One region of the Marinomonas sp. 63XJN7_7_ISO-PGPR-S23-202 genome, then DNA from elsewhere that is predicted to be linked to it. Evidence: predicted binding sites of a transcription regulator. Region 1 holds the regulator's gene; the other holds the start of a gene.
What was found. Region 1 encodes PhoB, which activates phosphate uptake and scavenging genes when phosphate is short. Its sites were predicted from a motif close to TGTCATANNNNTGTCANA; they were not measured.
Positions count from the first base shown of each region.

Region 2: the regulator PhoB is predicted to act here: its motif matches at 2,377-2,394, upstream of olsF (bifunctional ornithine lipid synthase OlsF).

Region 1 covers NZ_CM149677.1:5,099,818-5,104,246, forward strand. The annotation lists gene AC0VYG_RS23480 (amino acid ABC transporter ATP-binding protein) at 1-498, shown strand, start outside; gene AC0VYG_RS23485 (chorismate--pyruvate lyase family protein) at 711-1,241, shown strand; gene ubiA (4-hydroxybenzoate octaprenyltransferase) at 1,290-2,147, shown strand; gene phoB (phosphate regulon transcriptional regulator PhoB) at 2,232-2,924, shown strand; gene phoR (phosphate regulon sensor histidine kinase PhoR) at 2,934-4,295, shown strand.
Region 2 covers NZ_CM149677.1:4,698,084-4,702,512, forward strand. The annotation lists gene AC0VYG_RS21620 (nuclear transport factor 2 family protein) at 1-81, opposite strand, end outside; gene AC0VYG_RS21625 (sigma-70 family RNA polymerase sigma factor) at 314-889, shown strand; gene AC0VYG_RS21630 (ChrR family anti-sigma-E factor) at 892-1,620, shown strand; gene AC0VYG_RS21635 (hypothetical protein) at 1,738-1,920, shown strand; gene AC0VYG_RS21640 (hypothetical protein) at 2,085-2,276, shown strand; gene olsF (bifunctional ornithine lipid synthase OlsF) at 2,452-4,164, shown strand; gene AC0VYG_RS21650 (hypothetical protein) at 4,190-4,321, opposite strand.

The DNA of each region.
Region 1 (4,429 bases):
GATGTTGGTATGGTCTTCCAGCATTTTAACCTGTTTCCACATTTAAGCATTCTGGAAAACCTGACACTAGCGCCTATTTGGGTACGTAAAATGCCCAAAAAGAAGGCGGAAGAGCTGGCCATGCATTATTTGGAGCGCGTAAAAATTGCCAACCAAGCATTAAAGTACCCAGGTCAACTTTCTGGAGGACAACAGCAGCGTGTGGCAATTGCTCGCGGACTGTGTATGCAGCCACGCATCATGTTATTTGATGAGCCCACTTCCGCCCTTGATCCAGAAATGATCAAAGAAGTACTTGATGTTATGGTGCAGCTGGCAGAAGAAGGAATGACCATGGTTTGTGTGACCCATGAAATGGGCTTTGCTAAAACCGTGGCTGATCGCGTGGTCTTTATGGATGCGGGAGAAATTGTGGAGGCCAATGAGCCCCATGAGTTTTTCAATAATCCACAACACGACCGTACGCAATTGTTCCTAAGCCAAATTTTGAACCATTGATACTGATTCCCTGTTAACTAAACAAATAGGATCAACAGCCTCACCTCGATGTTCCACCATGACGTTGGACATAAAGGCGAGGCTTTTTTATGCATTGTTCTATGGGACAAGGTTGCGAAACCTCAATATAATAGCCATGTCACTAATCGAGACCTTTATGCACTGGCAGAAACACCAGTGTCGATAAAAGGGCTCTTAACGATTGGCCTAACATGCAATTAAATCATCATCTGACACTTGCCTTGCACTACCGTTGGCAACCCTTAAAACAAATTAGCAAACAGCAAATTCCGGCGTCACTTTGGTTTTGGCTCACGACCAGTCAATCCATCACCGCAGAGTTGAAAAAAAGAGGCCAACTCACGGTAGAGGTTATTGAGGATGGTTGGGGAAAAGCAACGCCGCGTGAAAAACGACGACTCAACATGAAGCCACGCGATGCTGCGCGTGTTCGCACGGTATTATTAAAAGTCGATGGTCGAACCGTTATATACGCCCGCTCCATTATCCCAGCCAACGCCTTACGAGGTCATTGGCGACAAGTGAAACATTTGCACAATAAACCATTAGGCGGTTATTTGTTTAAGCATAGGGCACTTAAACGCAGCCCTATTGAGGTAGCGGCCCTTCCCAAAGGCTTATTTACCAATCACCATACCAAAGTCTGGGCAAGACGCTCTGTTTTCCAACAATTTGGCTCTGGTATCTTGGTCAGTGAAGCATTTTTCGAGACAATGGCATAACATAAAGGCGGCTTCGCCTAATTCTGACGACTAAATCAATGGACTCCCATGAACAAGCTTAAAGATTACGCCGACTTAACGCGTTTTAATCGTCCTATTGGCTCCCTACTCTTGCTGTGGCCAACCCTATGGGCCCTTTGGCTAGCGGCCGATGGCTGGCCCCAGTGGCATCTTATTGTCATTTTTGTTCTGGGAGTGTTTAGCATGCGTTCCGCAGGCTGTGTCATCAATGATTATGCCGACCGAAAAGTCGATGGCCACGTTGAGCGAACAAAGAATCGTCCTTTACCGTCTGGCCGTGTGTCCGAAAAAGAAGCGCTGGGGCTGTTCGCCTTTTTGGTCGTACTGAGCTTTTTGTTAGTGCTGTGTACCGATTTACGAACCATTTTGCTGTCTTTCGTCGGCTTAGGGCTAGCGGCACTGTACCCCTTTATGAAGCGCTACACCCACCTGCCCCAGTTATTTCTTGGCTTGGCGTTCTCTTGGGCGATTCCCATGGCATACAGCGCCCAAGGCGGGGATCTGCTAGACCCCAAGTTGTGGATGCTGTTTGTGGCAAACTGCTTCTGGACCATTGCCTATGACACCTACTATGCCATGACAGACCGACCCGACGATTTAAAAGTCGGCATTAAATCCACCGCGATCCTTTTCGGCAAATACGATTTACTTGTTATTCTCTGTCTACAAGGTCTGACGTTATCCCTGTTGGTCTGGATCGGAATATTGGCCCACCTTAACTGGATCTACTTTGTGTCGCTTATCATCAGTTTGGGATTATTTGGGATGCAATACCAAAAAGCCAAAGAACGTGACCGACAAGCCTGCTTCCATGCTTTCTTAGACAATAACCGAATTGGTTACTGTATCTTTATTGGCATCGCTGCTAGCTTACTATTTGTGTAATATATGGCGAATATGTGACATTTTCATATAACTGTCATACTAAGACGTTTTAATTAAACCGTTCCTGAGATGAGGGTAGATCCTGTGACCGGTAAAAAAGTATTAATCATTGATGATGAGTCTTCCATTCGCGAAATGATCGCCGTCGCCTTAGAAATGGCGGGATACGAATATATGGAAGCAGAAAATAGTCAACAAGCCCACGAAATCATTGTCGACCATCGACCTGATTTGATTCTCTGCGACTGGATGATGCCAGGGAGCAGTGGTATAGAACTGACTCGTCGCCTTAAAAAAGACAGTGCAACAGCGGAAATTCCCGTCATTATGTTGACGGCGAAAAGTGAGGAAGACAACAAAATTCAAGGGTTGGAAGTCGGTGCTGACGATTACATTACCAAGCCCTTCTCACCACGAGAATTAGTTGCCAGACTGAAAGCCGTGTTGCGTCGAGCCACCCCTCAAGGGGTAGATGAGCCAATAGAAATTGAAGGGTTAACCCTTGATCCTATTAGCCAACGCGTTACCATTGACAGCAAGCCACTTGATATGGGGCCAACGGAGTACCGCTTGCTAAAATTCCTCATGACTCACCAAGAAAGAGCCTATTCACGGGCACAATTATTGGATCAGGTATGGGGCGGTAATGTTTATGTGGAAGAACGTACCGTTGATGTACATATTCGCCGTTTACGTAAAGCCATTGGTAGCAGCCATGACTTTTTGATTCAAACCGTTCGAGGGACTGGCTACCGCTTCTCTCCGAAAAGGACTTAGTCATATAATATGAAAGCAGTTTGGCGAAGAGCAATAATTCGCTGGTCTTTAGGGCTTTTGGCCTGCATCGTCATCGGTTTTATCATAAACCACTTACAAGCCGTTGTACTTTTGTTTTTATTGGGAACATTGTATTGGCAGCTGTATCAACTTTACCAATTTCATTATTGGCTACGCCACTCAGGACGAGGTGCGCCTCCTGAATCGGATGGCATCTGGGGAGATATCTTCGATGTTGTCTACCGTTTACAGAAAAAGCAGCGTAAATCGAAGCGCCGCATGCGCCAAGCCCTGAATCGTATCGAGAATTCTACCGCCGCCCTAAAAGAAGGCGTCATTATGGCCGATAACCAAGGCAACTTAGAGTGGTGGAATAACTCGGCCGGGCACTTTTTAGGCCTAATGCGCCCAGTCGATCGTGGTCAACCCATTACCAATATTGTTCGCAACCCAGAATTTTTTCGTTACTTTACCCAAAAACGTTTTGGAGAACCGCTGGTGATTAAGTCACCGGCCAAAGAGGGCGTTTATTTAGAAGTCCAAACCACCTTGTATGATAAAAATGATCATTTGATTTTTATCCGCGATGTCACAAGACTGCATCTGCTTGAAGAAATGCGCAAAGACTTTGTCGCCAATGCTTCCCACGAGCTAAAAACCCCTTTAACGGTCATCAAAGGTTACTTGGAAACGTTAGAAATGTTCCAAGACTCCCTGCCCGCCAGCATGCAAAAAGGCATCACCAACATGTCTGAGCAGTCGGAGCGCATGGAACATTTAATCGAAGATTTATTGCTGCTATCGCGTTTAGAAAGCAATGATAAACGGGAGGAAGAGCATTGGCACGAGGTGTCTTCTTGGGCAGAGGCGATTAAGAAAATTGCGTCACCACTGCTTACTGACAAGCATACATTAGACATTGATATTCCAGAAAAAGCACGTTTGTACGGTTCTTACAACGAGCTCTACAGTGCGTTTTCTAATTTGGTGGTCAACGCCATCAAGTACTCGCCAGATGGTGGTGACATCAAGGTGAAGTGGGAATCCAATGAATTTAGTGGCGTGTTTTCAGTAGCCGACCAAGGTTTGGGCATAGACCCAAGATACATTCCGCGCTTAACGGAGCGATTTTTCCGCGTAGATAAAGGCCGCAGCACCAAAACGGGCGGCACGGGCTTAGGTTTAGCCATCGTCAAGCATGTCCTCATGCACCATGATGCTAAGTTACAGATCCTTAGCGAACTCAACCGTGGTAGTCGCTTCTCTTGTCATTTCCCTGCCAACCGTGTGCGGACGGATGATATCCCGGCGTTTTCTGCAATAGAAAAAAATGTTGAGGATGACAAAGAACCTATTGCAAAAGACCAATAAACCCCACCCTAACCCTCCCCTTAAATAAGGGGAGGGAACACGATATTCCTCAACCCAGCCCCTTCCAACGGAGCTGGGAGGGAACTACGGCTCATCCTACCAAAGGGAACTGTTTCGCTCCTCCCCCTTACCAA
Region 2 (4,429 bases), 400 kb from region 1:
ACCGATATCCGCCAAAGGAACCTGTTTAATATCCAAATAAAATGCTTTAAATCGATTCATTAATGCCTGTTGAGATTCCATTGAAGCATCCGCCCTTATCTGTTAATCGGTCCCACAGAGAGTCGTATCACTGTGGTGCTATCTATATAACGTAGCGTATAAAGAGCTGGATCACTTTTTAACTAAAACAACAAAAAGAAAAAAGCATCAACAATGTGATCCCTTTTTAAAACGAGCGCGTACAATGGGAATAAGCGCGATGCTTGTTTAAGCAACGGCATCAACCTCAATTTCAATAGACTGGGAGTAATGAATGGACACCGTCAAGCAGATTGACTCTGATGACCACATGGTTCAAGACATGCTCGCCATTTCGCAAAACCGCGACCAAGAGGCGCTGAATCGGCTGTTCGATCACTATGTGCCTAAAATCAGAGCATTTTGTTTAGCCGCTCAGCCCGGTGCTAACCTGATGGCTGATGACATAGCGCAGGAAGTGATGATTCGGGTTTGGCGAAAAGCACATACCTATAAACCAGAAGCCGCATCACTCAATACATGGATTTTCACCTTGGCACGTAATGCACGGATTGATTATTTGCGTAAAAACAGCCGCCATCAATCGAATATTGACCCGGAATATCTGTGGCGCGATGTAGTAGATGAGAATGCAGATCCGTTCAAAGACGCCCAGCAAAAGCGCGATCAGGAACGTATCCAGGTTGGGCTAGCAAAATTGCCACAGGATCAACAACAGGTACTCGCTAAAGTGTATTTAGAAGGTAAAACGCACAAAGAAGCGGCGGAAGAACTTTCCCTGCCTCTAGGCACCATTAAATCTCGTGTACGCTTAGCGCTTCACAAACTGACGATTTATATTAAGAGGTAGTTATGACGATTCACTACCACCCAAGCATTGAAATGCTGACGGATTATGCCGCAGGCTCATTGAGCCTGACACACTCTATGTCCATTGCAACGCATATTGAGCAATGCCAAGAGTGCCAACAACAAATACGCAAGCTCACCACGCTTGGCGGGCAACTATTTACTCAGACGACCACAGAAGACGCCAATATCGTCGATCTGAAAGCGTCATTTTTTGACAAATTGCGAGAACTAGACCGTTCTGAGGGCATGAGTTCGCCAGTAAAAGAGCAAGAGGTAACAGACCAAATGCCGAGCGAAGAAACACTCCAAACGTGGGAGCAAGGCTATCAAGTCCCAAAAAGTCTTCGCCAGTTTGTTCCCTTTGGCTATGACAAACTCAAATGGATGTCGTTATCTCCTTCGGTCAAAATCGCTACTTTGTGTCAAGAAGAAGGTGGCGCGCAGGTCGCGTTAACCCGAATCAAAGCGGGTGCCAGCATTCCAACCCATACTCACACAGGTGATGAGATCACGCTGGTGTTGGAAGGGGCCTTTTCTGATAAAAGTGGCATCTACCGTCAGGGGGATTTTATTACCCGAGATGCGAGCCACAAACACAAACCTATGGTCACCAAAGACGCCGAATGCATTTGCCTTACGGTGCTGGACTCTCCCATTGAGTTTACTGGCTGGCTGACACGCTTATTCAACCCTATTATGCGGCGTTATCACCCCCATTCAAACCACTGAGGAGGGCAAAACCAAAAGCCGTAAAATAGCGACACGTTTTCCGACGTTAGGCCATAGCAAGATTTCATTTTTAAAATATGGTATACTCTTTGCTCAACTCATATAAGGATTAGCACTATGGCGACGAAAAAGAAGCAACCCGCTGCATCGGAAACCTCGGAATCCATTGAAAAGCAAATGCAAGAATTTCTTGCTCGTGGTGGACAAATTAACAAAATTGACTCAGGTGTCAGTGGTCAATCTCAGCTAACGGGCCCTCGTCATATTTCCCTTGGTAACAGCAAAGCGAAAAGCCAATAAGCTTTTCGTTTTTCTTTGTTTTGCCAGTGTTTTATCCTGGATCTCTTGCCATGTTATTTCCCCGTAGAATCGGCTACTATTCGTTGCTAGGCACGACTGTCCTTTCATCTACAGTCCGTTGAAATAAACGCCTTTCTGTGTCGATGGATAAAGGAGTCTCGACTGTGAACACCTCTGAATATAATTTTATGCGCCCACTATGGCGCCGTATCGCAGCAACCCTAGTGGCTCTGGGCTGGACATACATGGAATGGTCTAGCGGTAACTCATTTTGGGGCGTGATCGCATTAGGCTTTACGGGCTACTGTCTATGGAACTATTTCTATCGCTTCCAACCCGATACAACATCCGAGTAACGTTTTTTAGCTGCGCCACTCACTTTGCCTCAACCATACATTCATCCCACCTCGCTTTTGTATGACATCTTAAAAAGACGCTAGGATCAGTCGATTGCTTTGTCATATTACTGTCACCTGATTAATCTATGCTCAATAGTACTCTCCAAAAATCCTGATTGAACGGAGCAACACTGTGATAGAAGTCGAGCAATTGATTGCCAATAAATCGCCACAATTTTTTGATAAAAGCCCACTAATCACTCGCCCTACTTTGAGTTTTTTAAAACGCTTATTCCATGAAAGTGAAGTGAATCAGTTTTTAGAAAAAAATAAAGACTCTGTCGGTTTTGAATTTATTGATCGCGTCTTGGATCACTTCAATTTTAGCTATCAGGTCAGTCAAGTAGACCGCCGTAATATTCCCGCTATTGGTCGTGTCATGATCATCGCAAACCACCCTCTTGGCGCCTTGGATGGTCTGGCTTTATTACGCTTAATTGGGGAAATTCGCCCTGATGTCAAAATCGTCGCCAATGACTTATTGATGAGCCTAGATGGTTTAAAAAGTTTAGTGTTACCAGTGGATAATATGGGCGGTAAAACAGGGCGCCAGCAACTAAAAGCCATAATGAATAGTCTACATAATGATGAAGCCGTGATTATCTTTCCGGCTGGTGAGGTCTCTCGTATCTCACCCAGTGGCGTAAAAGACCAGCGCTGGAATGAAAACTACTTAAAACTGGCGAAAAAGACCAACAGTCCAATTTTACCCGTGCATATTGGTGGTCGTAATTCCATGATGTTTTACACCAGCTCTATTTTGTATCGTCCTCTGTCTACGATTCAATTACCAAATGAAATGTTTCGTCAGCGCAATCGTAAGATTCCAATGCAAGTAGGCCAGGCAATACCGGTTCAAGAGTTGTCCAAGCTGCCATTGAGTGATAAAGAGAAGAATAAACTGGTCAAACGCCATTTATATCGTATTGCCAAAGGTAAAAAGCCCCTATTAAAAACAGAAAAGACGGTTGAACATCCACAAAATCGCCAGTCAATTAAAACCGAATTGAAAAAAGCGGAACACCTGGGCTCAACCAAGGATAATAAACAAATCTTCTTAGTGGATTACGACCCTATGTCCGTCACTATGAAAGAGATCGGCCGCTTACGTGAGATCGCGTTTCGCAAGGTCGGAGAAGGAACGGGGGAACGCTCAGATTTAGATAAGTATGATCAGTATTATCGCCACCTGGTTTTATGGGATGAAGAAGCACTTGAAATTGTTGGGGCCTATCGCATTGGCGAAGTGGCTCGCTACATGAAAGAAGACGATCAAAACCGTATTTACAGTGCAGAACTCTTCTCTTACTCCTGCGATATGGAAGCCTATTTTGAGCAGGGCATTGAATTGGGTAGAAGTTTTGTACAGCCCAAATACTGGGGCATGCGCAGTCTGGATTACTTATGGTATGGCATTGGCGCCTACTTGAAGCGCCATCCAGAAATTCGTTACATGTTTGGCCCAGTGAGCTTAAGTAATAGCTATCCGCAAATAGCGAAAGACTTGATCGTCAGTTTTTATAAAAAATACTTTCCTGACACAGAGTACCTAGCTCGCTCCTTTAACCCCTACCAAGTCTCTCAAGAGCACCAAGATATCATCTCGGGGCTGTTAAAAGGCGAGCGTTACGAAGAAGATTTTCGCACACTAAAAGAGCAATTGGGTCATTTGGGTGCCAGCGTTCCGACTTTATTCAAGCAATATTCGGAACTGTGCGAGCCCGGTGGCGTTCGCTTTCTAGACTTTGGCGTGGATGTCGACTTCGGCTATTGCATTGATGGTTTGGTGTTAGTCGATCTTACTAAAGTCAAAGAAACCAAGCGTAACCGCTACTTGGGGGATTAATAAACAATTGCTTAATCCCTAGACATCAATGATGATGACCATGGGTGTGGTGGTGTCGACCATGTTTATCATGATGACGTTTGACCACAATCTTATAGGTGATTTTGACCAACAACATTAAGACCAACACAATGAGGACAATGGCTTCAGGGCTCATCACATGACTCCTCTTACTCTATATTTGTTTTTTACTTCTCAATAGTAAGTATAGTCAAAAAAATGCCCTAAACTGTTTGTTTTTTAAACGGTCATGCACTAAGTTATG